2 linked regions of the Celeribacter indicus genome follow. The protein of the gene in region 1 interacts with the protein of each later gene in a pairwise test. Links are inferred from orthologs where the notes say so. Each region holds a gene or a part of one and is shown on either strand. Other genes may lie near its edges.

The links.
Region 2: the proteins of hflK (region 1) and ftsH interact in binary tests that used the Escherichia coli proteins (3 or more experiments, as listed by UniProt). The link is inferred for Celeribacter indicus from one-to-one orthologs.

The regions. Positions count from the first base shown.
Region 1 is NZ_CP004393.1:3,568,859-3,583,604, forward strand. The notes cover bases 10,610-13,551. They hold hflK (FtsH protease activity modulator HflK), read right to left. Parts: upstream 12,696-13,551; coding sequence 11,523-12,695; downstream 10,610-11,522. Other genes in these bases: hflC (protease modulator HflC), read right to left, coding at 10,610-11,523; gor (glutathione-disulfide reductase), read right to left, coding at 12,825-13,551. Outside these bases: signal recognition particle-docking protein FtsY, read right to left, coding at 1-664; P73_RS17610 (lysoplasmalogenase), read right to left, coding at 697-1,341; P73_RS17615 (alkane 1-monooxygenase), read left to right, coding at 1,423-2,466; P73_RS17620 (hypothetical protein), read left to right, coding at 2,463-2,915; xseA (exodeoxyribonuclease VII large subunit), read right to left, coding at 2,958-4,526; purD (phosphoribosylamine--glycine ligase), read left to right, coding at 4,615-5,880; purU (formyltetrahydrofolate deformylase), read right to left, coding at 6,176-7,060; P73_RS17640 (2Fe-2S iron-sulfur cluster-binding protein), read right to left, coding at 7,319-7,642; P73_RS17645 (peptidoglycan-binding domain-containing protein), read left to right, coding at 7,850-8,365; P73_RS17650 (Do family serine endopeptidase), read right to left, coding at 8,472-9,893; P73_RS17655 (DUF2065 domain-containing protein), read right to left, coding at 10,380-10,583; more of hflC, read right to left, coding at 10,588-10,609; more of gor, read right to left, coding at 13,552-14,186; ribose-5-phosphate isomerase RpiA, read right to left, coding at 14,301-14,746.
Region 2 is NZ_CP004393.1:1,187,551-1,202,311, forward strand. Bases 8,149-11,105 are described here. They hold ftsH (ATP-dependent zinc metalloprotease FtsH), read left to right. Parts: upstream 8,149-8,647; coding sequence 8,648-10,564; downstream 10,565-11,105. Other genes in these bases: tilS (tRNA lysidine(34) synthetase TilS), read left to right, coding at 8,149-8,569; P73_RS06080 (methyltransferase domain-containing protein), read left to right, coding at 10,641-11,105. Also shown: aroQ (type II 3-dehydroquinate dehydratase), read right to left, coding at 1-243; P73_RS06025 (hypothetical protein), read left to right, coding at 342-971; thpR (RNA 2',3'-cyclic phosphodiesterase), read left to right, coding at 971-1,513; ybgC (tol-pal system-associated acyl-CoA thioesterase), read left to right, coding at 1,543-1,932; protein TolQ, read left to right, coding at 2,086-2,781; protein TolR, read left to right, coding at 2,783-3,256; P73_RS06050 (hypothetical protein), read left to right, coding at 3,271-4,455; Tol-Pal system beta propeller repeat protein TolB, read left to right, coding at 4,452-5,789; peptidoglycan-associated lipoprotein Pal, read left to right, coding at 5,878-6,420; tol-pal system protein YbgF, read left to right, coding at 6,452-7,294; more of tilS, read left to right, coding at 7,310-8,148; more of P73_RS06080, read left to right, coding at 11,106-11,414; P73_RS06085 (chorismate mutase), read left to right, coding at 11,468-11,791; bifunctional methylenetetrahydrofolate dehydrogenase/methenyltetrahydrofolate cyclohydrolase FolD, read left to right, coding at 11,788-12,690; ligase-associated DNA damage response endonuclease PdeM, read right to left, coding at 12,698-13,360; P73_RS06100 (ligase-associated DNA damage response DEXH box helicase), read right to left, coding at 13,357-14,761. UniProt on the Escherichia coli protein: Acts as a processive, ATP-dependent zinc metallopeptidase for both cytoplasmic and membrane proteins. Plays a role in the quality control of integral membrane proteins.

The sequences.
Region 1 (14,746 bases):
AGATCGGCATCGGACGCGCGACCGGCTCCATGATCCGCGCGATCTCGCGGGCCATCAGGCGCTTGATCTCCTCGACCGACAGTTTCTTCCCGTACCGCCCCTCGGCCATCGCCGCGGTGACGCGCATCGACGTGTCCACCCCCATGTCGGCGGTGATCAGCAGCTCCTCGAGGCTTTCGAGCATGTCATCGTCGAGCGTGCGGCGGATGACGGTCTTCGTGTCCCTCCGCCCGAGGAGCCGGCCGAGAAAGCCCGGCGTCACCGTCTCCCCGCCCTCCGCGACCACGTCCTCGACGGGCGGGATCTCGAGCGGTGCGGGCGTCACGGGCAGTTCCCGCGGCGTCTCGGGGGCGATTTCGGCGGGCCTGTCGTCAGGCATCTCCACCGGACGGGCGTCCGGGAGTTCCGTCGGCGTCGGCGGGCGCACCGGCGTGGGCTCGGGCTGCGGCTCGGGGTATGGCTGCGGCGCGGGTTCAGGCGCGGGGCGCGGCTCAGGCTCCGGCGCAGGCGGTTCAGGCGCCTCCGGTCCGGCGAGGATCTCTTCGGCGAAAGCCTCCTCGGCGCCGCTTTCCGAACCGCCTTCCCCGACGATGGCCTCCAGCCCCTCGTCGATCTTCGACGAGGTCTTCATCAGGCGATTCTTCAGTTTCGAAAAAAGCGACATGGACCCTCCGTTCGCACGTCACTTAAAGGCTCCTACCCCTGTAGGACAAGCCCCGCATGGGGCTGATAGGCGAAAAGAATGAGCAACTGGCCTGCGACATAGAACACCCAGAGCGCCCAGCTGAGCGCCCGCAGCCGCTCCGGGCGCGGCGGCGTGCGGAACAGCTTGATCCCGATCAGCAGGTCGGAGAGCAGGAAGAGCGCCACCCCCGCCGTCACCAGCGGGCGCACCGGCCACAGCCCGAGCGCCATGATGCACATCACGGTGATGATCAGCACATAGATCCGCACCGGCCACCGAAGCCGCCCGGCATGGGGCGCGAGCCAGGCTTCGGTCGAGACCGCCAGCGCCACCAGCACCGCCACCGGGAGAAGGGCCGCCGCCTGGAATTCGGGCGCGAACAGCCCGATATAGCACAGATGCCCGAGGCCGAAGGCGATCATGCCGCGCACCAGCGGCCGGTCGCCCGGATAGGAGAGAAGCACGTCACCCAGCGCGGAAAGGGCGAGCGCGAGGACCAGCAGAAGCGGGGTTTGCCAGATCCACGCCATCAGTGTAAAAAACGTGAGCGGCAGGGCCTTTACCAGGGAGCGGAGCGGTGTCGGGGCGCGTTCGGTCAATGGCAGGTAGGCCAGTGCGGAAAGCAATGCCGCCACCAATGCGAAAGTTATGCCCATGTCCCGATCTCCCGATTGTCCGACACACCCCTTCAATAGATACACTTATAGTTGAATCACTCCTACGACTTTAGTCTCACAATGAAAACCCCTCATATCGTTCGTCTTTTCGCCATGACCACACTCGCCCCGGTGGCGCTGCTCGGCCTCGGTGCCGTCTTTGGCGGGATCTGGGCGGCGGCCGGCCTTTTCTACATGACCGCGCTGGCCTATTCCTTCGATCAGCTCGTTGCCGTCGCCCGCGACCCCGCGGACCCGGAGGCGGAGTTTCCCGATGCCAACGCCCTCTCCACCCTCCTCGCGATTGCGCATTTTGCAATGCTCCCGCTCGCGGTCTGGGCGCTGTCCGGGGCGGGTCATGCGGTCTGGGAACGGCTCGTGATCTTCCTCGGCTTCGGCCTGTTCTTCGGGCAGGTGTCGAACTCGAACGCCCACGAACTCATCCACCGCGCCGACCCGACGCTCAGGCGACTCGGGACCTGGGTCTATATCACGCTCCTGTTCGGCCATCATGCAAGCGCCCATCCGCGGGTGCATCACCGCTATGCCGCCTCGCCGGAGGATCCGAATTCCGCCCCGCTCGGGATGAGCTACTACCGCTTCCTGCCGCGCGCCTGGTGGGGGTCGTTCCGCGCCGGCCTGCGGGCCGAAAACGCCCTCCGCGCGCGGGGCCGGTCCGACGACCTGCATCCCTACGCGCTCTATCTCGGCGGCGCGCTCGCCTGTCTCCTGCTCGCCCTCGTCATCGGCGGCGCGGCCGGGCTGACCGCCTATGTCCTGCTCGCCGGCTACGCCTCCGCACAGCTCCTTCTCTCCGACTACGTCCAGCATTACGGGCTGCGCCGCCGGGAAATCGCGCCAGGCAGATACGCCCCCGTCGGCCCTGCCCACAGCTGGAACAGTCCGCAATGGTTCACCTCGCTGCTCATGCTCAACGCGCCGCGCCATTCCGACCACCACGCCCATCCGATGAAGCCCTACGTCGCGCTGGAGCTCACGCCGGAGATGCCGCTGCTGCCGCGCTCGCTGCCGGCGATGGCGACGCTCGCCCTCGTCCCGCGCCTCTGGTTCCGGGTGATGGACAGGCGGGTGGCACGCGTCGCCTCCGTCACGGAAACGACATGAGCCTCCGGCGGGATTGTGAATGGAGCGACTCGCCGCGCTATGGCATGGTCCGCGCCATGAAAATGCCGCTCGCCCTCCTGACCTCGGTCCTGCTCGCCGCCCCCCTCCTCGCCGATCCGCTCACCGGCGCGGAATTCGAGGCCTATACGGAGGGCAAGACCCTCACCTTCGCCGAAAGCGGACAGCCCTACGGGACCGAACAATACCTGCCCGGAAAGCGGGTGCGCTGGGCCTTCGACGAGGACACCTGCAAGGACGGGATCTGGTACGAGCAGGGGGAGAACATCTGCTTTCTCTACGAGGACGGCACACCGCCGCAATGCTGGCAGTTCTTCATGGAACAGGACAAGCTGCGCGCGGTGTTCCAGGGAGAGAGCGGCACGGAGCTCTACGAGGCCTGGGCCAGCGACGGCCCGCTCTCCTGCATGGGACCGCAGATCGGCGTGTGACCGCGCCCGCTCCGGTCGACACCGCGGCAGCGACCGCCGCGCTCAGAACAGGCTGCCCTGATCCGGCCCGTCCCCGCCCGCGGATCTGCCCCCCCGCTTCGCAGGGGCCGCCGCCACGCCGCCGCCGATCCGCACGCGCCCGTCGGCAAACTGGACCTCGTGCATCCGCGCCGCCTCCTTCGCGGAGGTGATCACCCCGCCCGCGGCATCCCGGACCACGGCATAGCCACGCTCGAGCGTCTTCTCGTAGGACAGCGCCTCCAGAAGCCCCGCCCGGCGCTCGAAATCCGCGCGCCAGCGCTGGCCCTGCGCCGTCGCGGCCCGCGCGAAACGCGCCGAAAGCTGCGTCAGATCGCGGCGCGCCTCCGCGGATTTGCGCGCCACCGTCGCGGGCGCGAGCCGCCCCGAAAGCCGGTCGAGGTCGCGCCTGTGCTGCCCCGTGCCGCGGGCGAGCGCCGGCGCGAGCCGCGCGCCGCAGCTCGCGAGGCGATCGCGCCGGGTCTCCAGCCGGCCGCGCAGCAGGCTCGGGCGCAGCACCGTGGACACTTCGGACAGGTGGAGCCGCCGCCGCTGCACTCCGCCCACCAGCGCCTGACCGAGCCGTGCCTCCGCCTGGTCGACCCTCTGGCGCGGCCCGTCGAGCAGGCGCTCCTTCTGCGGCATCGCGCGGGACAGGTCGCGCAGGCGCTGGCGGCGCATCTCCACCGCGGCGACGAGGGCACGCTCCATCCGGGCGCGCAACTCCTGCACCGTCACCCAGAGCTCGCGGCGCACCGGCACCGCCATCTCCGCCGCCGCGGTCGGCGTCGGCGCGCGCCGGTCGGCGGCAAAGTCGATGAGCGTGGTGTCGGTCTCATGCCCCACCGCCGAGATCAGCGGGATTTCCGAGGCCGCGGCGGCACGCACCACGATCTCCTCGTTGAACCCCCAGAGATCCTCGACCGAGCCGCCGCCACGGGCGACGATGATCAGATCGGGCCGCGGGATCGCTCCGCCCTCGGGCAGGGCATTGAACCCGCGGATGCCGTTCGCCACCTCCTGCGCGCATCTCTGCCCCTGCACCGCCACCGGCCAGATCAGGACGTGACGCGGGAAACGGTCGCGCAGCCGGTGGAGAATGTCGCGGATCACCGCGCCGGAGGGCGAGGTCACCACCCCGATCACCCGCGGCAGATAGGGAAGCGGCCGCTTGCGGGCGGCCTCGAACAGCCCCTCCGCGGCCAGCATCTTCTTGCGCTTCTCGAGCATCGCCATGAGCGCGCCCGCCCCCGCAGGCTCCAGGTTGTCGACGATGATCTGATAGCGCGAGCCGCCGGGAAAGGTCGTCATCCGCCCCGTCGCGACGACCTCCATCCCCTCCTCGGGCTGGACCTCCATCCGCGCGACCTGCCCCTTCCAGCTCACCGCGTTGATGACGCATCTGTCGTCCTTGAGATCGAAATAGAGATGGCCCGAGCGCGGGCGCGACACCCGCCCCACCTCGGCGCGGACCCGGACATAGCCGAATTCGCCCTCGATCAGTGCCTTCACCGCGCCCGAGAGCTCGGACACGGTGAATTCCGGCGCGTTCGATACGCCCTGCGGGCCGTCATCCTCGAAAAGGTCGGACATGCTGGGTCTCCGGCTGCTGCTCATGCTTGTGTCGTCTCGGGTCACACCCTAAAACGCGCCAAACCGGATTGAAAGCGGGAGTGGCGCGATGAATATTCTGATCCTCGGCAGCGGCGGGCGCGAGCATGCGCTGGCCTGGGCGGTGATGCAGAACCCGAAATGCGACAAGCTGATCGTCGCACCGGGCAATGCCGGGATCGCGGCCATCGCCGAATGCGCGACGCTCGACATCGAGGACGGCCCCACCGTCGTCTCCTTCGTCGAGGAAAATGCCATCGACTTCGTCATCATCGGCCCCGAGGCGCCCCTCGCCGCCGGGGTCGCCGACGACCTGCGCGCCGCCGGCATCCTGACCTTCGGCCCGTCGAAGGCGGCGGCCCGGCTCGAGGCGTCCAAGGGCTTCACCAAGGAGATCTGCGACGCCTGCGGCGCCCCCACCGCGGGCTACGCCCGCTTCGACGATGCGGAGAGGGCAAAGGCCCATATCCGCGCCCAGGGCGCCCCGATCGTGGTCAAGGCCGACGGGCTGGCCGCCGGCAAGGGCGTGATCGTCGCGATGGACGAGGCCACCGCCCTCGCCGCCGTCGACGACATGTTCGCCGGTGCCTTCGGCGGCGCGGGCGCCGAGGTGGTGATCGAGGAATTCATGGAGGGCGAAGAGGCCTCCTGGTTCGTCCTCTGCGACGGGGAGAACGTGCTGCCCATCGGCACCGCGCAGGACCACAAGCGCGTGGGCGACGGCGACACCGGCCCCAACACCGGCGGCATGGGCGCCTATTCCCCGGCGCCGGTGATGACCGGGGCGGTCATCGAAAAGGCGATGGAGGAGATCGTCAGGCCAACCGTGGCGGAAATGGCCAGGCGCGGAACGCCCTACCAGGGCGTGCTCTACGCCGGCTTCATGATCGAGGACGGACAGCCGCGCCTCGTCGAATACAATTGCCGTTTCGGCGATCCGGAATGCCAGGTGCTGATGATGCGGCTCGGCGCACAGGCGCTCGACCTGATGCTCGCCACCGCCGAAGGCACCCTCGACCAGGCGCGGGTGAACTGGGCCGACGACCATGCGATGACCGTGGTGATGGCCGCGAAGGGCTATCCCGGCGCCTATGAGAAAGGCACCGTGATCCGCGGCCTCGACGCGCTGCCGGAAGACAGCCGCGCCATGGTCTTCCACGCCGGCACCGCGGAGAAGGACGGCCGGATCGTCGCGGCCGGCGGACGGGTGCTCAACGTCACCGCCCGCGGCGACAGCCTCGCCGAGGCGCGCGACCGCGCCTATGCGATGATCGAAAAGATCGACTGGCCCGAAGGGTTCAACCGCTCCGATATCGGCTGGCGCGCGCTCGGGTGAGTATTTCCGGCAGCAAAAAGCCGCAGGAATCGCGTTCCCGTTAAGAAAGCGTTCATCACGGCATGGCATAAGGGAGCTGCGAAAGGCACCGCTGGCTCGAATGGCCCTCCGGATTTGGACCTTGCGGCGCACAGCCCTTGCCGGGGCGCTCGCGACGAAACGAAGGCGCGCTCGAACGGCGCGCCTTTTTCCTTGCCCGCCCCTCGCCGGCGGCCTGCTTCATCTGCTCGCAAATATCCTCGGGGGGTGAACGGGCCGCAGGCCCGGAGGGGGCGCGAGCGCCCCCTGCCCGGTCTCAGCCCATGCGCTCGGAGGCATAGGAGCCGGGGCTCGCCGGGAAGACCACGGTCTTGTTGCCGTTGATGAAGACCCGGTGGTGGATATGCGCGTGGATCGCGCGGGAGAGGACCTGCGCCTCGACATCGCGGCCGAGGGAGACGTAATCCTCCGCGCTCTGCGCATGGGTCACGCGGATCGTGTCCTGTTCGATGATCGGGCCTTCGTCGAGATCGGCGGTGACGTAATGCGCCGTCGCGCCGATCAGCTTCACGCCGCGTTCGAAGGCCTGCCTGTAGGGATTCGCTCCCTTGAAGGACGGCAGGAAGGAATGGTGGATGTTGATGATCCGGCCCGACATCTTCTGGCACAGCCTGTCGGAGAGGACCTGCATGTAGCGCGCCAGCACCATGAGTTCCGCGCCGCTCTCCTCGACGATCTCGAGCAGCCGCGCCTCCGCCGCCGGCTTGTTCTCCTTGGTCACGCGGACGTGGTGGAAGGGGATGTCGTGGTTCACCACGAGCTTCTGGTAGTCCATGTGGTTGGACACGACCGCCACGATGTCGATCGGCAGGGCGCCGATGCGCCAGCGGTAGAGCAGGTCGTTGAGGCAATGGCCGAAGCGGGAGACCAGGATCACGACCTTCATCTTCCGCGCCTCGTCGTGCACCGTCCAGACCATGTCGAGCGCCCTGGCCACGGGAGCGAAGCCGGTGTCGATCTCCGCCTGGCTCAGCCCGGTCTCGGAGGCGAAGCTCACGCGCATGAAGAACATCCCCGTCGCCGGATCATCGAATTGCGCGCTGTCGGTGATGTTGCAGCCGAGCTCGGCGAGCTTGCCGGAGATGGCGGCGACGATGCCGCGGCGGGAGGGACAGGTGACGGTGAGGACGTGGGACGACATATCGGGCCTTCGCGTTATCGGTACGGCGCGCAGTCTTGCTCCCGGCACGCGCCGCGCGCCAGAGCGAAAACGACAGGAATGACGGGAAGTTGCGGCGCGATCAGGAACGGAAGTTTCCGAAAGGCGTCACCTGCACAGGAGATGCGGCGCGAAGGTCGCAGGTCGCGGCCGCGTGGCGGCGGGCCCCCTCCACAAGCCGCGTCCCGCCGTCGGTCCCGGTGCCGCCGGGGTGGCGGTTTCCGGAGCCGCGGCGCCCTGTCAGATCTGTTTTTCCGGCATGTTGACCACGAGCCCGTCCAGCGCCTCGGTCACCTTGATCTGGCAGGTCAGGCGCGAGCGCACCGGATCGGGTTCGAAGGCGAAATCGAGCATATCCTCTTCCATCGGGTCGCGCTCGGGGAGTTTGTCGACCCAGTCGGGGGCGACGTAGACATGGCAGGTCGAACAGGCACAGGCCCCGCCGCAATCGGCGTCGATGCCGGGAATGCCGTTGTCGCGCGCGCCTTCCATCACGGTGCTGCCCACCGGCACGTCCACCACATGTTCGGTGCCGCCAAACTCGATATAGGTGATCTTGACCATTCTCTCGTCCTTCCGCTCTGATCCCGGAGCCATCCCTGACAGGCTTAGCTTGGCTGCGTTGCAGAGAAAAGAGCGTTCTGGCGGCGTCCGGCGGAGCGGATTGCCGCGCAGGGCGCCGCGGAATCCCTTGGAATTCCGCGTGTTCGCGGTAGAGTTGCCGAAAGCGCCCGGAAGGGATGCAGAGGGCGGCAAGGACCGGACGGGCAGATGAAGGCAACAGGCCGCGGGGCGGCGGGGATGTTCTGGATGGCGGCGCTGCTGTCGACCGGGTGCCAGATGGGCACGCCGGCGGACCCGGCGATGCGCGCGCCCGAGGCCGCGGGGGCGGATCCGGCGGTCTGCCATGCCCGCCACGTCACCCCCGCGGTGATCGAGACCGTCACCGAACAGGTGCTCGCGCAGCCGCCGCGCCTCGCCGGCGACGGCAGCGTCGTCCGCCCGGCCGTCTATCGCACGGAAACCCGGCAGGAGATCGTGCGGGAACGGCAGGAGCTGCGGTTCGAGGCGCTCTGCGCGGAAGAGCTGACGCCGGAATTCGTCGCCTCGCTCCAGCGTGCGCTCGCCGTGCGCGGCCATTTCACGGGGCCGGTCACCGGGCGGCTCGACCGCGCCACGCGGCGCGCCCTGCGCGCCTATCAGAAGGAGCAGGGCCTGGACAGCGAGATCCTGTCGCTTGCCGCCGCGCGCCGGCTGGGGCTGAAGGAAGTGCCGCGGGAGGGCTGAGCCGGCTTCGGCCGGGCGCCCTGCCTCGCCCTCCGCCCGCCGACCACACGGAAAAAGGCGGCCCGAAGGCCGCCTTCCGAGAGGGTTGGGTTCGCTCAGGGCTGCGTCACTCCTCCGCGACACCGAGCGCGACGAAACGCGGCTCGCCCGCGCGCCGCACGAGCAGCAGCACCGTCTTGCGCCCGGCCTCGCGCGCCTCGTCGACCCGCGATTGCAGATCGGCGACCGTCGCCACCTTCTGCTGGCCGGCCTCGGTGATCACGTCGCCCGCACGCAGGCCCTTGGTGAAGGCTTCCGAGCTCTCGTCCACCTCGACCACGGCAAGCCCGTCGGTCCCCGCGGAGATGCCCAGCTCCTCGCGCAGCGTCTCGTCGAGCGGCTGGAGCGTCAGCCCCATCATCTGCGAGGTCTCGGGCGATTGCTGTCCGCCGTCCTCGTCGGTCGGGAAGGCCACATTCTCGGCCTCCTCGCGACGGCCGAGCGTGACCATCAGCGTCTGCGTCTTGCCATCGCGGAAGACGACGATGCGCACCGCCTTGCCCACCTCGGTATTGCCGACGGTGCGGACGAGTTCGCGCGTGTCGGCCACGTCGGTGCCGTCGAAGGACATGATCACGTCGCCGCTTTCGATGCCGGCCTCCTTCGACGGGCCCTCGGGCACGTCGGTGACGAGGGCGCCGCGCGCCTGCTCGAGCCCCATCGCCTCGGCCACATCGGGCGTCACGTCCTGGATGCGCACGCCGAGCCAGCCGCGGCGGGTCTCGCCGAATTCCTTGAGCTGGTCGACGACGCGGGTCACGACGTTGGAGGCCATGGAGAAGCCGATGCCGATCGACCCGCCGTTGGGCGAGAGGATCGCGGTGTTCACGCCGATCACCTCGCCGTCCATGTTGAACAGCGGTCCGCCGGAGTTGCCGCGGTTGATCGCCGCGTCGGTCTGGATGTAGTCGTCATAGGCACCCGACAGCGCCCGGCCGCGTTGCGAGACGATCCCGGCAGAGACGGAGAAGCCCTGTCCGAGCGGGTTGCCCATGGCCATCACCCAGTCGCCCACCCGCGCCGCGTCGCTGTCGCCGAAGGGCACGAACGGGAGGGGCTCCTCGCTTTCCACCTTGAGAACCGCGATGTCGGTCTTCGGATCGGTACCGACGAGCTCCGCGGCGAGTGTGCCGCCCTCGAAGAACTCGATCTCGATCTCGTCGGCCCCGTCGATGACGTGGTTGTTCGTCACGATGTAGCCGTCTTCCGAGATCACGAAGCCCGAGCCGAGCGCCTGGGAGCGGCGCGGTCCGTGCGGTCCCTGGCCGTTGCGGTCCATGAAATCGCGGAAGAAATCCTCGAAGGGAGAGCCTTCGGGCACGATCGGCTGCTGGTCGGTCGTCGCCTCGACCACGGTCGTGGTGGTGATGTTGACCACGGCGGGGCTCACCTTGTCGGCGAGATCGGCAAAGGTCTCCGGCGCGCCGCGCGCCTCGGCGGAAACGGCCTGGAAGAGCAATGCGGCCGTCGCCAGAAGGGCGAGGCACATCGCACGGAAATCGACGCGGGAGCCAGCCGTGTCGGAAGAGAAGGCGCGAGCCTGTATCATGGGTAAGTCATCCTCCGTCTGAAGCGCCGCGGGCTCAGGTCCGGGACCGGCGTGAGCGCGGCGCGAGATGTGCGTTTTCTGGTATCCCGGCCGCCGCAGGCGCACAACTCAATGTCGGTCGCAACCAGTCAACAGCATGTGAGGGCGGTGTGACAAGGAGAAAGCCTGACACAACTCTCACAGCGCGGTGAAACAGGGCGCGGATGCCGCGCCCCGGATGCGCCGCGCCGGGTCTGGTCGGGTGCCGCGATCCGGTGCGGGGCAGCGTCCGGGAGCGTCCGAAACAACGGCGGATATGAGACAGGGGCCACGCCGTTCCCGGCTGTCGCGCGCGGGGCCGGCGCCGTGAGCCGGCGTTCTTCCGGGGGCGTTCGGCCTCGACGATGGCGACCTTGCACCGGACCGACGGGCCGCCCCGCCGGGAGATCAAAGCGGGAGGCCGACAAACCCCCGCGCCAGGGCGATCAGCACCACCCCGAGCGCGAGCGCCGCCAGTCCCAGCACGCGCCGGCGCGCGGGCGGGAGGGCGGCGACGGCGCGCACCAGATCCTCCATGCGGGAAGGGGCCAGCGCCAGCGCCAGCCCCTCCACACAGAGAACCAGTCCGATCGCGAGGATCAGGAAGCCCATGGGATCACTGATCCGCCGCCGGCGTCTGCGGCGCCGCAGGCTGCGGCGCGGTCGCAGGGGCGGCCCCGCGGCCCTGATCGGAGGACAGGTAGTCGAAGAACTCGCTGTCCGGGGAGATCACCAGCGTGGTGTTCTCGCCCCTCAGACCGGCGCGATAGGCGTTCAGCGAGCGGTAGAACTCGAAGAATTCCGGATCGGCGCCATAGGCCTCCGCGAAGATGCGGTTCTTTTCCGCATCCGCCTCACCGCGCGTGATCTCCGCCTGCCGGCGCGCGTCGGATTCGAGCTCGACCACGGTCCGGTCGGCCTGCGCCCGGACGCGCTGCGCGGCCTCTTCGCCGCGGGCGCGTTCGTCCGCCGCCTCGCGTTCGCGTTCCGCCCGCATCCGCGCGAAGGTCGCGTCGAGGTTCTGTTCGGGCAGGTTGGTCTGCTTCAGGCGCACGTCGAGCACCTCGATGCCGAGCACCTCGCCGCGGGCACGCGACTGTTCGGTGATCGTCTGCATGAGACGGGCGCGTTCGGAGGAGAGGATCGTGTTCGAGGTCACCCCGTCGGCGCCGAGCACCGCGCGGATCCGGTCGATCAGGATGCCCTCGAGATCGCTCTCGGCCCTGGCGATGCCGCCGGTCGAGACCGCCTGGCGGAAGCGCACGACATCCGCGATGCGGTAGCGCGCGAAGGCGTCCACCACGAGGCGGCGGTCGTCGGAGGGCGTGACCTCGGTCGGAGAGGTGTCGAGCGACAGGATGCGGTCGTCGTAATAGACGACCTCCTGGATGAACGGGATCTTGAAGGCGAGCCCCGGCTCCTCCTTCACGGCCTTGATCTGGCCGAATTGCAGCACGAGCGCCTTCTGGCGTTCGTCCACGACGAAGAGCGAGGACAGCACGAGCACCAGCGCCACCACGATCACCGCGACAAGAATCGGAAGTTTCCGCATCAGTTCGATCCTCCGTTCGTCGTCCCGCCGGAGCGGCGCAGCTCGTTGAGCGGCAGATAGGGCACGACGCCCTGCCCGCCTGCGGCGCCCTCGTCGATGATGATCTTGTCGAGATCGCCATAGACCTCCTCGATCGTCTCCAGATAGAGGCGCTTGCGCGTCACCGCGGGAGCCTGGCTGTATTCCTCGAGCACGGCGCTGAAGCGCGAAGCCTCACCCTGCGCCCGGTTGATCGTCTGGGCGCGGTAGCCCTCCGCCTCCTCGAGGATCTGTGCCGCGGACCCGCGCGCACGGGCGAGCACCGTGTTGGCATAGGCATCGGCCTGGCGTTCGAGCCGGTCGCGTTCCTGTTCGGCCGCCTGGACCTCGCGGAAGGCGTCGATCACCTCGCGCGGCGGGTCGGCCTTGTCGAGGTTGACGCGCACGATGTTGATGCCCGCGTCGAGGCCGTCGAGCGTGCTCTGGATCAGGCTCTTGGCCGTGTCGGAGATCAGCCCGCGGTCGCGGTTGAGGATCGGCGCGAGTTCCGAGGCGGCGATGATCTCCCGCATCGAGGATTCGGAGACCGCCTGAACCGTCTCGCGCGGCTCCGCGAGGTTGAAGAGATATTTCGCCGGGTCGTTGATGTTCCAGACCACCTGGAAGTCGATGTCGACGATGTTCTCGTCGGTGGTGAGCATCAGCCCGCTGTCCGCGCCCCCGGAGGCGACGCCGATATTCTCGGTCCGCTGCCCGGTCACCAGCACCTTTTCATAGCTCACCAGCGGCCAGGGCGCGAAGTTCAGGCCCGGATTGCCGATCTTGTAGAATTCGCCGAGGAAAAGCTCCACGGACTGTTCCTCGGGCTTCACCGTGTAGAAGGAGGAAAACGCCCAGAGGCCGACGGCGATCACCACGCCAAGGGCGACCGTGCCCTTCGACAGGCCCGGCCCCTCGCCGCGCGGACCGCGCGGGCCGCCGCCGTTCTGGCCGCCCTTGCCGCCCATCAGGACCTTGAGATATTCATTGCCCTTCGACAGCATCTCGTCGATTTCGGGGATCTGCGGCTGGTCGCCGGGGCGCCGGCCGTTGCCGCCGCGCCCGCTGCCACCGCGCTTGTCGCCGCCGCCCGGACCGGACGGACGATTGCCACCGCCCCCGCTCCCCCAGGGACCGCCATTGTTGCTGGCCATTAAGGTCTGTTCCTCTCTCGTATGGGTCTGGCCCGGCGGAGGTTCCCGTCGGGCCAAGGCTCGTCTGTAACCTGTTCGTTTTGACGCCGGGTTTCAAGAGCGCGCCTCCGCCGGGGCGGCGGCGGCGTGTCACTTGTGCACGCGCGTCGGCTCCTTCATCAGGACGATCTCTTCGGCCATGGTCGGATGCACGGCCACGGTGGCGTCGAAATCCTCCTTGGTCGCGCCCATCTTCACCGCGACCCCGGCGAGCTGGATCATCTCTCCCGCCTGGGGTGCGACGATATGACAACCCAGCACCTTGCGGCTCTCCCGGCAGACGATGAGCTTGAACATCACCCGGTGGTTCTTTTCGATGAAGGCGTTCTGCATCGGGCGGAAGGCCGCGGAATAGACCTCGACCGGACGTTCCGCGCGCGCCTGTTCCTCCGTCATCCCCACGGCGCCGTATTCCGGCTGGGTGAAGATGGCAGAGGGCACACAGGCATGGTCGGCCTTCGTCGGGATACCGCCGAACACGGTCTCGTGGAAGGCCACGGCCTCCCGGATCGCGACGGGCGTGAGCTGGATCCGGTCGGTCACGTCGCCCACGGCGAAGATCGAGGGCACGTTGGTCTGGGAATAGTCGTCCACCAGCACCTCGCCCATCCGCCCGAGTTTCACCCCCGCCTCCTCGAGGCCGAGGCCCTTCGTCGCGGGTTTGCGCCCGGTCGCGTAGAGCACCACGTCGAACACCGCCTCGCGCCCGTCCGTCGCCTTCACCCAGATGCCGTCCTCCCGCTTCTCGAGCCGTTCGACATCAGTGCCGACATGGAGCGCGACCCCCTGCTCGCTGATCAGCTCCGCGATATGCCCGCGCGCCTCGTCGTCGAAGCCCCGCAGGATCTGCGCGCCGCGGTAATATTGCGTCGTCTCCGCCCCCAGGCCGTTGAAGATACAGGCGAATTCGCAGGCGATATAGCCGCCGCCGACGATCAGGATGCGCCTGGGCATCTCCGGGATGTCGAAGATCTCGTTCGAGGTGATCGCATGTTCGATCCCCGGCACCGTGTCGGGCAGGAAGGGCTTGCCGCCCACCGCGACGAGGATGTGCTTCGCGGTCTTCTCCGTCCCGTCGGCGAGCACGACCGTATGCGGATCCTTCACCGTCGCGCGCTGGTGCAGGATCTCGACCCCCGCATTTTCCGCGTTGCGCGTATAGATCCCCTCGAGGCGCGACAGCTCCGCCTGGAGCTTCTGCTGGAAGGCCGGCCAGTCGAAGGCACCGATGCGGATGTCCCAGCCGTATTTCTTTCCGTCCTCGGCATGGCCCGAGAACTGCGAGGCGAAGACCATCAGCTTCTTGGGCACGCAGCCCCGTATGACGCAGGTGCCGCCCATGCGGAACTCCTCCGCCATCGCGACCTTCCTGCCGCCCGCCGCCGTCAGCCGCGCCGCGCGCACGCCGCCCGAGCCGCCGCCGATCACGAAGAGATCATAGTCGAAATCCATCAGTTCCGCCCTTCCGGAAGAAGTCCAAAGTCGCGCACAGGTGTAGAGGGTCGCGCCGCAAAGGAAAACCCCGCGCAGGCGCACGGGCGGTCCGCGTTTCCGGTCCGCCCCGGCTCAGTCGAGATCGGAGAAGATGTTGTCGCTTTCCGCGAAGTCCACGCGCTCCTCGGTCTCCTCGCCGGAGACGACGTCCCGCGTGCTCACCCGCCCGTCGCCATGGCCGATGATGACCTTGTCGCAGATGTCGATGAACAGCCCGTTCTCCACCACGCCGGGGATCTGGTTGAGCACCAGCGCGAGCTGGCGCGCATTGCCGATCCGCTGGAGATGCAGGTCGATGATGTGGTTGCCCTCGTCGGTGACGAAAGGCACCTCTCCGTTCATCCGGAGCGTCGAATGCTGCCCGAGGACGTCCATGGACACGAGCGTCTCCTCGACGAGCGCCTTCGTCGTCTGCCAGCCGAAGGGGATCACCTCGACCGGCAGCGGGAAGGCCCCCAGGGTCTCGACCTGCTTGGACACGTCGGTGATCACGATCATCTGGTCGGAGGCGGTCGCGA
Region 2 (14,761 bases), 2.4 Mb from region 1 along the record:
ATGGGTATAGGCGGCGGGGTTGATGATGATGGCATCGGCGGCCTCCCGCGCCTCGTGGATCAGTTCGACGATCTCGCCCTCGTGGTTGGACTGTGCGAAGACGATGTCGAGATCGTGGGCGGCGGCCTCGGCGGCGCAGAGCGCCTCGACATCGGCCAGCGTGTCGGCGCCGTAGATCTCCGGCTGGCGTTTGCCCAGCAGGTTCAGGTTCGGGCCGTTCAGGATATGGATCGTCTTGCTCATGGGGCGCCTTTCGCGAATTTGCGCCGAGGTTAGTCGGGGCGGGGGTTGCTCTGCAAGCGCGGCTCGCGCAAAAGGCGGGCGAAGCGAAGGGGATGGCGATGAACGAGATCACACCGGAGAGCGTCGAGGCCTTTTTCACCCGTGCAACGGGGGAATACGTGTTCGCCCGCTGGGGCCGTCCGGTCGCGCCCGTGGTGTTCGGTATCGAGGAGGAGACGCTGGTCACGGTGAAGAGCGCGATCGAGGCCTGCGTTGCGATCGCGGGTCACCGGATGGCGGAGACCGATCCCGAGCTCGGCTCGAACCTCATGATGTTCTTCCTGTCGGACTGGGCGGAGCTCATGGAGGTGCCGCATATGGGGGATCTGATCCCGGATCTGGCGGCGAAGGTCGCGACGCTCACGGAGCGGGGGGCGCATCAGTATCGTGCCTTCCGTTTCGACGAGGCGGGCGCGATCAGGGCCTGTTTCAGCTTCGTGCGCATGGGCGGCGCGATGGACGAGGTGCCGGCCGAGGTGATCGCGCTGTCGCAGGCGGTGCAGGCCATGCTCCTCTGGTCGGACCGGGTGTTCACCCAGGACAGCCCGCTGGCCGTCGCGCCCGAGGGCACGGTGGTGCGGCCCGATGTCGCCAATGTGCTGCGCGCGGCCTATGATCCGATGCTGCCGGCGGCGGCGCGCGATGCCGCGCATGCGCTGCGGCTCTATGCGCGGGCGGGGGCGGGCTGATGCGGTGTTTCGTCGGCCTGCCGCTGCCGGAGGATCTGACCGACCGGCTCGAGGAGATCGCGGGAGGGCTGCGCGTCGGGCGCGCGGTGCCGGCGGAGAACATGCACCTGACGCTCGCCTTTCTCGACGACCAGCCGGAGGCGGCGCTCGACGCGCTTCATGAAGAGCTTGAGGGCATGCGTGCGACTGCGCCGCGGATCCGGCTCGAGGGGCTCGACCTGTTCGGCGGGGACAAGCCGCGGGTCCTGTTCGCCGCCGTCGCGCAGGATGCGGCGCTGAGCGAGCTGCGCAGGACGGTGCGCGGGGCGGCGCGGGCGGCGGGGATCGAGCTGCCGCACGAGCGGTTTCGCCCGCATGTGACGCTTGTCCGCTTCAGCCGGTTCGCGCCCGGAGAACGCGATGCGCTCGACCGTCTGATGGCGCGCCATGCGGGCTTTGTCTGGCCGGCCTTCCGGGCGGCCGAGATGGCGCTCATGCAGTCGGTCCTGACCCATGAGGGCGCGGTTTACGAGGCGCTTGCACGCTATCCGCTCGCTCCCTAGGCTGGCGCGCAGGACGAGAGGATTTCCGGATGACCCATCGCTTTGCCGTGCACGTCTATTACGAGGATACCGACCTCGCGGGCATCGTCTATTACGCCAATTACCTCAAGTTCATCGAACGTGCGCGGACCGAATGGGTGCGCGATCTGGGCGTCGACCAGATGCGTCTGAAGGAGGAGGAGGGCCTTGTCTTCGCCGTGCGGCGGCTCGAGGCGGAGTATCTCGCGCCGGCGAAATTCGACGACGATCTGACCGTCGAGACCACGCTCGACACCCTTGGCGGCGCGCGGATCGTGCTCGCGCAGGTGGTGTCGCGCGGCGAGGAGCGGCTGTTCGAGGCGAAGGTGACGCTGGTGGCGCTCTCCGGGTCCGGGCAGCCGGCGCGGCTTCCGGCGATTATCCGCCGAAATCTTCACTGACCACGCAAAAAGTTTATCGTTTTGCGCGCCCTCTCACAGGTTCGTGTTGGCGAGGGCCCTGCTCATAGGGTAAATCTCGCGATAATGATGAGAGCCGTGTGGATGCGGCCCACTGGCGAAAGATGCCGACTGGCGGAATAAAAGAGCAGGTTCATGGACCAAAACACCCTTGCGATGGCGCAGGAGATCGACTTCTCCCTGCTGGCGCTGTTCATGCGCGCGACCTTCACCGTGAAGATCGTGATGATCCTTCTGATCGTGGCCTCCTTCTGGTCGTGGTCGATCATCATCCAGAAATTCATCAGCTACCGGAAGGCGCGGGAGAATGCCGCGGCCTTCGACCAGGCCTTCTGGTCGGGCGAGCCGCTCGACGAGCTCTACGACCAGATGCAGGGCGGCCAGATGAGCGCGCCCGAACGGGTCTTTGCCGCCGGGATGACCGAATGGCGGCGCTCGCACCGTGCCGACGGCGTGCTGATCGCGGGGGCGCAGTCGCGGATCGACCGCTCGATGGATGTCGCCATCGCCAAGGAGGCGGAGGACATGAACGGCGGTCTGTCCTTCCTCGCCACCGTGGGCTCGACCGCGCCCTTCGTCGGCCTGTTCGGCACCGTCTGGGGGATCAAGACGGCCTTCGAGGACATCGCCATGGCGCAGTCGACGAACCTCGCGGTCGTGGCGCCCGGCATCGCGGAGGCGCTCCTCGCCACCGCCCTCGGCCTGCTCGCGGCGATCCCGGCGGTGATCTTCTACAACAAGCTGTCGGCGGACAGCGACCGGATCCTCGGCGGGTACGAGGCCTTCGCCGACGAATTCTCCACCATCCTGTCGCGCGAGCTCGATAGCTGACATGGGGGCCGGGGTCATCAGGAAACAGGGCGGAGGCGGACGGCGCGGACGGCGCCGGGGCCATTCCGCCGCGATGAGCGAGATCAACGTGACGCCCTTCGTGGACGTCATGCTCGTGCTTCTGATCATCTTCATGGTCGCGGCGCCGATGATGACCGTCGGCGTGCCCGTGGAGCTTCCCGAGACGGCGGCGACGGCGCTGCCGCAGGAGGAGGAGGAACCCCTCTCCATCACGCTCACGGCGGACGGGCGCGTGCTGCTGATGTCGAACGAGACGGAGGAGGGCGATCTCGTCACCAAGCTTCAGGCGATCGCCGCCGAACGGCAGGACGACAAGATCTTCCTGCGCGCCGACGGAACCGTGCCCTATGAGCGCGTCGCGCAGGTCATGGGGGCGCTCAACGCGGGCGGTTTCCGCAAGATCGGTCTCGTGACGGAGCAGGGCGGACCGCGCCTTGACGGCTCCGGCAACTGAGTGAGGGCTCACGCGTGAACGCTGGCCAATATATCTCCGGCGCTGGCCATCTGGTCCTGATCGCCTATGTGCTTTTCGGGGGCATGTTTCTCACGCCCGAAGAGACGCAGGACGTGGCCGTGCAGGAGGTGGATCTGATCTCGGAAGCCGAATTCGCAGCGCTCGCGGAGCGGTCCACCGCGCCCGAGACCTATGAGGAGGCGCCGGTGCTTCGGGCGCCGCCGTCCGACACCGCACCGCAGATCCGGCCCGTCCAGGAGGAGACCCCGGCGCCTGCCGCGCCGCAGCCGCCGGCCGAGACGCCGCCCGAGCCGCAGCCGGAGGTGAGCGAGGAACTGACGCCGCCCGTGGAGGTCGATCCGACCCCGCCCGCGCCGCAGACCGAGCCGGAACTGTCGCTCGAGGATCCGGGCGCAGGCGTGCCGGACCGTCCCGACAGCCGTCCGACGCCGAAACCCGTGCCGCGCATTTCCGACCAGGTGGTGACCGCGCCCGAGCCGCAGCCCCAGGTGGCGGATGCGCCCAGCGAGGCCCCTTCCGAGGAGGCCGAGACCGAGGAGATCGTGGAGGAGGTGCAGGAAGAGGCCGGGCCGCAGGAGACCACGACGGAGATCGTGACCGAGGCGGAGACGCCTTCGGGCATGTCCACCTCGCCGCGCCCGAAATCGCGCCCCGCCAATCTCGCGCAGCGGATGGCGGAGGCCGAGCGCGCGGAGGCGCCGGCGCAACCGCAGCAGCCCGCAGCGAGCGAAACCCCGCGCGAGACGCCGCGGGAGGACACATCCGACGCCGTGGCCGATGCCGCGGCGGCCGCCGCCGCGGCGCTTGCCGCGGAGAGTGCCGAGACGCCCGCCGCGCCGTCCCGCCCCGTCGGCCCGCCGCTCACGGCGGGCGAGCGGGAAGGGCTGCGTGTCGCGGTGTCGCAATGCTGGAACGTCGGGGCGATGTCCTCGGACGCGCTGCGCACGACGATCACCGTGGCCGTGTCGATGAACGAGGACGGGACGCCGCAACAGGGCTCGATCCGGCTTCTGAACCACCAGGGCGGCACCGAGGCGGGCGCGCAGAGCGCCTTCGAGGTTGCCCGTCGCGCGATTATCCGCTGTGGCGCGCGCGGTTTTCCCCTGCCGGTCGACAAGTTCGACCATTGGCGCAATATCGAAATGACGTTCGATCCCGAACAGATGAGGTATAAATGAAACGTCTGACCGCACTTGCCTGTGCCTTCGCCGCCGCGATGTCCGTCACCGCGACCGCGCCCGCCGTGGCGCAGGATCCGGGGCCGCTGCGCATCGACATCACCCGCGGCGTGATCGAGCCGCTGCCGATCGCGATTCCCGATTTCGTCGCGGAGACGCCGGAGGCCGCGCAATACGCCCGGCAGATCTCGGACGTGATTGCCGCCGATCTCGTGGGCACGGGGCTGTTCCGCGAAATCCCGCCTTCGGCCCATATCAGCCAGGTGACGAATTTCGCGGCGCCGGTGCAGTATTCCGACTGGAAGGCGATCAACGCGCAGGGGCTCGTGACGGGGGCCGTGGCGATGGGCGGCGACGGCAATCTCGTCGTCAAGTTCCGGGTCTTCGACATCTATGCCGAGGCGCCGCTGGGCGAGGGGCTGCAACTCGGCGGCTCCACCGGGAGCTGGCGGCGGATCGCGCACAAGGTCGCCGATGTCGTCTATTCGCGCATCACCGGCGAGGGCGGGTATTTCGACAGCCGCGCGGTCTTCGTCTCCCAGTCGGGGCCGAAGAACGACCGCAAGAAGCGGCTTGCCATCATGGATTACGACGGCGCGAATCTCCAGTATCTCACCGACGACAGCTATATCGTCTTCGCCCCGCGCTTCTCGCCCACCGGCAACAAGGTGCTCTACACCTCCTACGAGGCCGGGACGCCGCAGATCATGGTGCTCGACGTGGGCACGGTGACGCGCACCCGGCTTCCGGTCGCGGCCGAGGCGATCACCTTCGCGCCGCGGTTCGCACCCGACGGGCAGTCGATCGTCTATTCGCTCTCGACGGGCACGAATACCGATCTCTACCGGATGGACATCAACAGCGGCCAGATCAGCCAGCTCACCAACACGCCGGCGATCGAGACCGCGCCGAGCTTCTCGCCCGACGGCTCGCAGATCGTCTTCGAATCCGACCGCTCCGGAACGCAGCAGCTCTACATCATGCCCGCAGGCGGCGGCGAGGCGCGGCGGATCTCCTCGGGCAAGGGCCGCTACGGCACGCCGGTCTGGTCGCCGCGGGGCGATCTCATCGCCTTCACCAAGCAGAACGAGGGCCGGTTCCACATCGGCGTGATGCGCACCGACGGGTCCGAGGAACGGCTGCTGACCGCCTCCTTCCTCGACGAGGGCCCGACCTGGTCGCCCAACGGGCGCGTCATCATGTTCACCCGCGAAAGCCAGGGGACAGGCGGGGAAAGCGCGCTCTACACGGTCGATATCTCCGGCCGCAACCTCAAGCGCGTGCCGACCAATACCGGCGCCTCCGACCCCGCCTGGTCGCCGCTTCTCAAGTGATCATTCCGGCACCCTCCCCAAGCCATTGGGAGGGTGCTATAGTTTCTTCGAACCGAGCAGTTCCCGAGTTTTCTCAAAGGACGACCACATGCCGAACATCCTGACTTCCTCCGCTGCCCGTGCGCTGCTTCTCGTCGCCGCGCTGGGGCTCACCGCCTGCACCAATCCCGGCCGTTTCGGCGCCAATGGCGCGAATGGCGCCAACGGGATGAACGGGGCCAACGGCGGCATCGTTCCGGGCTCCGCGAACGATCCGCGCTCGGTGGCCTATTTCAATCAGACGGTGGGGGATCGCGTGCTCTTCGCGGTCGACCAGTCGACGCTTTCCGATCAGGCGCGCACGATCCTCGCCGGCCAGGCCCGCTGGCTTTCCGACAATCCGGGCTACACGGCGATCATCGAGGGCCATGCGGACGAACAGGGCACCCGCGACTATAACTTCGCGCTGTCGGCGCGGCGCGCGGCGGCGGTGCAGCAATATCTGATCAGCCAGGGCATCAACCCCGGCCGGCTCAAGACCATCCCCTATGGCAAGGAACGCCCGCTCGCGATCTGTTCCGACGAAAGCTGCTACAGCCAGAACCGCCGCGCGGTGACCGTGCTGGCCGCGGGCGCCGGCGTGACGTCGTGACGGAGCCCCGCCGGGAGAGAGGAGTCATGCGATGAAACGGTTGATCTTCGGAGCGGCGCTGGCCTTCGCCGTCGCGGGCGGCGGGGCGGTTGCGGCACAGGATGCGCAGACGCTCGCCGACATCCGGCAGGAGGCCTCCGTGCTCTCGGTCGAGATCGCGAAGCTCCGGCGCGAGCTGTCGACCACCGCGGCGCCCAATGCGCAATTCTCGGGCGGCTCCACGCTCGAGCGCGTGGACGCGATGGAGGCCGCGCTCGCCGCGCTGACCTCCAAGGTCGAGGCGCTCGAATTCCGGGTCGAGGCGGTGGTGAAGGACGGAACCAACCAGCTCGACGATCTGAACTTCCGGCTCTGCGAACTTGAATCGGGATGCGACGTCGGGAACCTCCCGCCGCTCACGCCGCTCGGCGGAGAGAGCGGGGCGACGGATGTCGTCCTGCCCGCGCCCGGCGCGCCCACACCCGCGCCGGCGGCGCCCGAGGGCTCGCTCGCGATGACCGAGCAGAGCGATTTCGACGCGGCGAAGGCGCTTTACGACGCCGGCAACTATCAGGAGGCGGCCGATGCCTTCGGCACCTTCGCCACCACCTACACGGGCGGCTACCTGACGGGGGAGGCGCATTACATGCGTGGCGAGGCGTTGTCGCAGCTCGGGCGGACCGCGGATGCGGCGCGTGCCTATCTCGACAGTTTCTCGGGCAGTCCCGAAGGCGATCGCGCGCCCGAGGCGCTGCGCAAGCTCGCGGGGTCGCTCGGTACGCTCGGGCAGGTCGAAAAGGCCTGCGTGATGTATAACGAGGTGCAGGCGCGCTTCCCCGGCAGCGCGACCGCGCAATCCGCGGTCACCGAGGCGCGGAGCCTCGGCTGTCAGTGACGGGCGGGCCGGCCGATGGGCGAGGTCACGGCACAACGGGCGATGCTCCGGCATTTCGTGGCGCAGGCCTTTTCCTATGACAAGCCCGACCATCTTGCCGTCGCCGTTTCCGGCGGCGGCGATTCCATTGCGCTGCTGCACCTTCTGGCGGAATGGGCCGCAGAGGAGCGCGTGCGGCTCCAGGCGGTGACGGTGGATCACGGGCTGCGCCCGGAGGCGGCGGAGGAGGCGCGTTTCGCCGCGGAGGTCGCGCAGGGGCTGAAGGTGAAGCACACGACGCTCGCCTGGGGCGGCTGGCGCGGAGAGGGCAACCTCCAGGATGCCGCCCGCCGCGCCCGCTACCGGCTCATGGCCGACTGGGCGAAGGGGCAGGGGATCGGCACCATCGCGCTCGCCCACACGGCGGACGACCAGGCGGAGACCTTCTTCATGCGCCTGTCGCGGGCCTCGGGCATCGACGGGCTCACCGGCATGCAGCGGCGGCGCATGGCGGACGGGATCGCCTGGGTCCGCCCGTTGCTGATGCAGGAGCGCGCGGAACTGCGCGCCTATCTGCGGGAGATGCGTCAGCCCTGGATCGACGATCCTTCCAACGAGGACGAGGCGTTCGACCGGGTGAAGGCGCGCCGGGCCATGGCCGCGCTCGCACCGCTCGGGATCGACGCCCATGTCGTCGGCCGGGTGATGGATCACCTCTCGCAGGTGCGCTCCGCCCTCGATTTCGCGACTCACGATCATGCGCTGTCCTGCGTGCGCGAGGATCGCGGCGACCTCATCATCGGCCGGCGCGCCTTTTCCGAGGCGGCGCCGGAGGTCAACCGCCGTCTCATCGCCCATGCGCTGCGGTGGATCGCCTCGGCGGATTACGGCCCACGCGGCATGAAGCTCCAGGAATTCCTCTCCGCGATGCTGCGCGGACGCGACGCGACGCTCCACGGTGTGCGGCTTCTGGGCGGCAAGGAGAGCTTTCGGCTGACGCGCGAACATGCCGCGGTGGCCGGGACACGGGGCGTGCCCGGCGCGCTCTGGGACGGGCGCTGGCGGATTGAAGGCGTTGAGGGCGAAGGATTAATCGTGCGTGCGCTGGGTCAGGACGGGCTTTTGCAGATCGGCGAACTGCCCGCGGACGCGCCCCCGCGCGAGACGCTGTCGGCCTCGCCGGCCGTGTTTGCCGGAAACACGCTCGTCGCGGCCCCTCTCGTCGGGTTCGGTCCCGCCACCGCACGGCTCCAGAACGGCCGCGGCGACTTTTTCACGACCCTTTTATCGCATTGAACTTGAGGCCCCGATGCCTATTTTAAGGGGAAACGCCCACGCCTGCGTGGGAGGAGACTTTTTTCGAGGAGACAACCCTTGGGTAATGCACGCAATCTCGCCTTCTGGCTTGTGCTCCTGATGCTCGTGCTCGCACTGTTCCAGGTGCTCGGCGGCAATCAGGCGTCCATGTCGTCGGAAGTCGTTCCCTACTCCGAATTCATGTCGAAGGTCGACGAGGGAACGATCACCTCGGTCGATATCGACGGGGAGCGGGTCTACTATACGGGCGAGGACAACCGCCGCAAATATACCATCAATCCCGGCGACGAGAGGCTGGTCTCCGACCTTCTCGACAATGGCGTGACGGTGCGCGGCGAGCCGCAGGAGGAAAGCGGGTTGATGCCGATCATCATTTCCTTCCTTCCGTTTCTCCTGATCATCGCGGTCTGGATCTATTTCATGAACCGGATGCAGGGCGGCGGGAAGGGCGGGGCCATGGGCTTCGGCAAGTCCCGCGCCAAGCTGCTGACCGAAAAGCACGGCCGCGTGACCTTCGACGATGTCGCCGGGATCGACGAGGCCAAGGAGGAGCTCGAGGAAATCGTCGAATTCCTGCGCAACCCGCAGAAATTCTCCGCGCTCGGCGGCAAGATCCCCAAGGGTGCGCTGCTCGTCGGTCCTCCGGGGACCGGTAAGACGCTGCTCGCGCGGGCGATCGCGGGGGAGGCGGGCGTGCCCTTCTTCACCATTTCCGGTTCGGACTTCGTCGAGATGTTCGTCGGCGTCGGCGCGAGCCGCGTGCGCGACATGTTCGAACAGGCGAAGAAGAACGCGCCCTGCATCGTCTTCATCGACGAGATCGACGCGGTCGGCCGCTCCCGCGGTGTCGGCTATGGCGGCGGCAATGACGAGCGCGAACAGACGCTGAACCAGCTCCTTGTCGAGATGGACGGCTTCGAGGCCAATGAAGGCATCATCATCGTCGCCGCGACCAACCGTCCTGACGTTCTGGACCCGGCGCTTCTGCGTCCGGGCCGGTTCGACCGTCAGGTGCAGGTGCCCAATCCGGACATCAAGGGGCGCGAGAAGATCCTCGGCGTCCATGCCCGCAAGGTGCCGCTCGGGCCGAACGTGGACCTGCGCATCATCGCGCGCGGGACGCCCGGCTTCTCGGGCGCCGATCTCGCCAACCTGGTGAACGAGGCGGCACTGATGGCGGCCCGTGTCGGACGCCGGCAGGTGACGATGGAGGATTTCGAGAACGCCAAGGACAAGGTGATGATGGGCGCGGAACGCCGCTCCATGGTCATGACCGAGGACGAGAAGAAGCTTACCGCCTATCACGAGGCGGGCCATGCGATCGTCGGCCTCAACGTCCCGCAGCACGATCCGATCCACAAGGCGACGATCATCCCGCGCGGCCGTGCGCTCGGCCTCGTGCTGTCGCTGCCGGAGCGTGACCAGCTTTCCGTGAGCTACACGAAATACACCTCGAAGATCGCGATGGCGATGGGGGGACGTGTGGCCGAGGAGCTGACTTTCGGCAAGGAAAACATCACCTCCGGCGCCTCCTCCGACATCCAGCAGGCCTCCAAGATCGCGCGCGCCATGGTGACGCAATTCGGTTTCGCCGACGAACTCGGCTATGTCGATTACGCCAATGAACAGGACAGCTACCTTGGCTCCTACGGCGGCGGGACGAACCACAGCCAGGACACGCAGAAGCTGATCGACGAGAAGGTCAAGGCGATCATCGACGAGGGCTACGAGACCGCGCGGCGGATCCTGACCGAGAAACATCAGGATCTCGAGAACCTTGCACAGGGGCTTCTGGAATACGAAACTCTCACCGGGCTCGAGATCCAGAAGGTCATCAACGGCGAACCGCTGCGCCGGGGCGACGATGACGACAACTCCTCCTCGGATACCGGCACGCCTTCGGTGACGGCAATTCCGAAGACGCGCAAGAAGCCGAAGAGCGAGGGCGGGATGGAGCCCGAGCCGACGGTGTGATCATTCGGGGCCCTTTACAATCGGGTCGAAACCGCGCTCCATCGGGGCGCGGTTTTTCTTTGGACAGGAGGCGATCATGAGCGACTGGAACCCGGCGAGATATGCGGAATTCACGGATCTGCGGCTGCGCCCCGCGCTCGATCTTCTCGGCGCGGTGGGCGAGGTGCCCGCGGGCGGCATCGTGGATCTCGGATGCGGCGCGGGCGTGGTCGGACCCTTCCTTGCCGCCCGCTTTCCGGGGCGGGAGATCGTCGGCCTCGACAGTTCTCCGGCGATGCGCGAGCAGGCGCTCGAAACCGGCACCTATGCCGAGGTCGTGCTGGACGACATCGCGACCCATGATCTCGGCTCGGGGCTCGCGCTGATCTACGCCAATGCGGCGCTCCAGTGGGTGCCGGATCATCACGCGCTGCTGCCCCGGCTCGCGCAGGCGCTCGCCCCCGGCGGCTGGCTCGCGGTGCAGATGCCCTATCAGCACGATGCGCCCTCCCATGTGCTTGCCCGTGAGGCCGCGCACCGGCTCGCGCCCGAACGCTTCCCGGATACCGAGGCCGATCCCAATGTCCTGCCGCCGCGCGTCTGTTTCGGACTGCTGACCCCCTTCGGAGAGGCGCGCGTCTGGATGACGGAATACATGCAGCCGCTCGCCCCCGCGAAGGGGCATCCGGTCCGCCGCTTCACCCAGGCGACCTACCTGCGGCCCTATCTCGATCATTTCGAGGCGACCGGTCAGGCCGTGGCCTTTCTCGCCGCCTATGACAGCGCGCTCGGCGCGGCCTATCCGCTCGACGGGGCGGGACGGGCCTGGTTTCCCTTCCGGCGGCTTTTGCTCACCCTGCGCCGGTCCTGACGCTTTCCCCGCGCCCCCGCGCATGGTAAACGCCTCGCGAAAGGATCGCCCTCTTGACCAATACGTCCCGTTACACGCCCCCCTCCGAGATCGCCACCATGACCGATCTGCGCGCGCAGATCGACCGGCTCGACACGGAGATCGTCCGCCTTCTTGCGTTCCGGCAGGCGCATATCGACCGGGCGGCGGAGCTCAAGCCCGGCGAGGGCATGCCCGCCCGGATCGAGGCGCGGGTGCATGCGGTGCTCGACAATGTCGAGGCGAAGGCGCGGGAGGCGGGATTCGATCCCGCGCTCGCCCGTGGGATGTGGGCCGAGATGATCGAAGCCATGATCGCGCGCGAGGAAGCGGTGATCGGAACGGGAGAAGAGGAATGACGGCAACCCTGATCGACGGGACGGCCTTTGCCGCCACGGTGCGGGAAAAGGTCGCGGCGCATGTCGCGCGTCTGAAGGAGGTGCAGGGCGTCACCCCCGGCCTCGCCGTGGTTCTCGTCGGCGACGATCCGGCCTCGGAGGTCTATGTCCGCTCCAAGGGCAAGCAGACCGTCGGGGTCGGCATGAATTCCTACGAACACCGGCTGCCTGCCGAGACCTCGGAGACGGAATTGCTCGATCTCATCGCGCGGCTCAACGCGGACAAGGACGTGCACGGCATCCTCGTGCAGCTTCCGCTTCCGTCGCACCTGGACGAATCGCTCGTCATCAACGCGATCGACCCGGCGAAGGACGTGGACGGCTTTCACATTTCGAACGTCGGGCGTCTGGGGACGGGGCAGAAGGCCATGGTGCCCTGCACGCCGCTCGGTTGTCTCATGATGCTGCGCGATCAGCTCGGCAACCTGTCGGGTCTGAACGCCGTGGTGATCGGGCGTTCGAACATCGTCGGCAAGCCGATGGCGCAGCTCCTCCTGGGCGACAGCTGCACGGTGACCATCGCGCATTCGCGGACGAAGGATCTGCCGGATGTGGCGCGGCGCGCCGATATCCTCGTCGCCGCGGTGGGGCGGCCGAATTTCGTTCAGGGCGACTGGATCAAGCCGGGGGCGACGGTGATCGACGTGGGCATCAACCGCATTCCCGCCCCCGAGAAGGGCGAGGGGAAGACGCGGCTGGTGGGCGATGTCGATTTCGTCGCGGCGCGCGAGGTGGCCGGGGCGATCACGCCGGTTCCGGGCGGCGTCGGGCCGATGACCATCGCCTGCCTGCTCGCGAACACGCTCACCGCCTGTTGCCGCGCGCATGGCTTTGCCGAACCCGAAGGGCTGACAGCCTGAGCCGGGCTCAGCGCGGCATCGGGAACAGGAGCGGGTGCGGACCGGTCAGCACGACCTTGGCACCCTCCCCGAACAGGGCCGATATGGCCGGGTCCGAGGTCCAGAGCCCGCCCGTATAGGCGCCGAAGGCCGGCAGGATCAGCCGCCGGGCATCGAGTGCGAAACAGGCGCGCGCGACCGCGCGGCCCGACAGCGCGATCCGTGCCTTCGGGTGGTAATGCCCGGTGATCTCGCCCGCGGCCCCGGCCTCCGCGATATGGCGGAAGGTGAGGGGGCCGACCCCGACCTCGTCGCGATGGCTGCCGCCGAGTTCCACCGGTCCGGCGTCGTGATTTCCCTCGATCCAGATCCAGTCCCGCCCGGCCTGCATCGCGGCGAGGCTGAGCCGTGCCGGCTCCGCCAGCGCATCGGCGGCGGCGAGATCGTCGAAACTGTCGCCGAGGCAGATCACCGTTTTCGGCGCGTAATGGCCGATCACGTCCCCGAGGCGGCCCAGCGTCTCCGCCGTGTCATAGGGCGGCAGCATCGTGCCGCCGCGCCGTGCGATGCGCTCTGATTTCCCCAGGTGCAGGTCCGACACGCAGAGGAGCCGTCGCGCCGGCCACCACAGGGCGCCCGAGCCGCACAGGTGCAGGACTTCGCCCGCGAAGGAGATCGCGACCTGCCTCATGTGAGCCCCGCCACCTCGAGCGCCCGCGCGGCCTCCGCGGCCAGCAGGCGTTCCGTCGCGGCGCCCTCGATGGGCACGCGCCCGACCTCGAGAAAGAGCGGCGCGGCAAGCGGGCTCACGCGGTCGAGCCGGAGGAAATCGACCTCCTCGGTGCGCGCCAGCATCTCCTCGATCCGGCCGAAGTCGACAAGCCCCTTGAGTGCCTCCTCGCGGGTGATGTCGAGCATCAGGTGGTCGGGATCGTGTTTCGTCAGCACGTCATAGAGGATGTCCGAGGAGATCGTCGTCTGGCGCCCGGATTTGCGCAGCCCCGGCAGGTTCCGCTCGATCAGCCCCGCGATGGTCGCGGAGGCCTTGAAGGTGCGTTTCATCACCGCGTTGCCCGAGAGCCAGCGGTCGAACCCCTCCGCGAGCGCCCGCGCATCGAGGAGCGGCGCGGGATCCTCGACCCGGTCGAGCCCCCAGATGAGGAGGGCGTAATCGGTGGAGACGAAGCCCATCGGCGCAAGCCCTTCCTCCTCCATCCGCTTCGTGAGCATGAGGCCGAGCGTCTGCATCGCGTTGCGTCCGGCAAAGCCGTAGACGCAGAGATGCTCGCGCCGGTCATGGGGAAAGCTCTCGATCAGCAGGCGATGGCGCGCGGGCAGGCGCGAGACCTCCGCCTGGAGCCTGAGCCAGTCGGCGGTGTGAGTAGGCAGGCGGGAGAAATCGCGCACCTCGAACATGTCGAGGATGCGGTGCGAGAGCTGCGTCGAGGTGGCGAATTTCGTGCCCATGAAGGTGGCGATCTTCGGCTTGTCCGCGGGGTTGCGGGTCACCTCGACCACCATCTCGCGCAGGCCCTCGTAGCGCACGACCTCGCCGCCCATCAGGAAGGTATCGCCGGGCGTGAGGGTGGAGGCGAAGCCTTCCTCGATCTCGCCGAGCGGCGCCCCGACCGCGCGGCCACGGCTCCTGAGCCTGACCTTGAGCTTGTCCGTCTCCATGATCGTGCCGAGGTTCATGCGGATGCGCTGGCTCGCGCGCGGATCGCGGAGCTGGTAGTTTTCCGGTGCGGTCTCCTTCAGCCGCTTCCACTGGTCGTAGGCGCGCAGCGCATAGCCGCCCGTGGCCACGAAATCGAGGCAGCGGTCGAATTCGGCGCGGGTGAGACCGGCATAGGGGCCAGCGGTGCGGATCTCGCTGTAGAGTTCGCCCGCGGTGAACGGTCCGGCGCAGGCGCGGATCAGGATATGCTGGCACAGCACGTCGCGCGGTCCCCTCGGCTGCGCTTCGCCGTCGAGTTCGCCCGCGCGCATGGCGTCGAGCGCGGCGACGCATTCGATCACCTCGAAGCGGTTGGCGGGGACGAGCCGGGCCTTGGAGGGGGCGTTGTAGCGGTGGTTCGCGCGGCCGATCCGC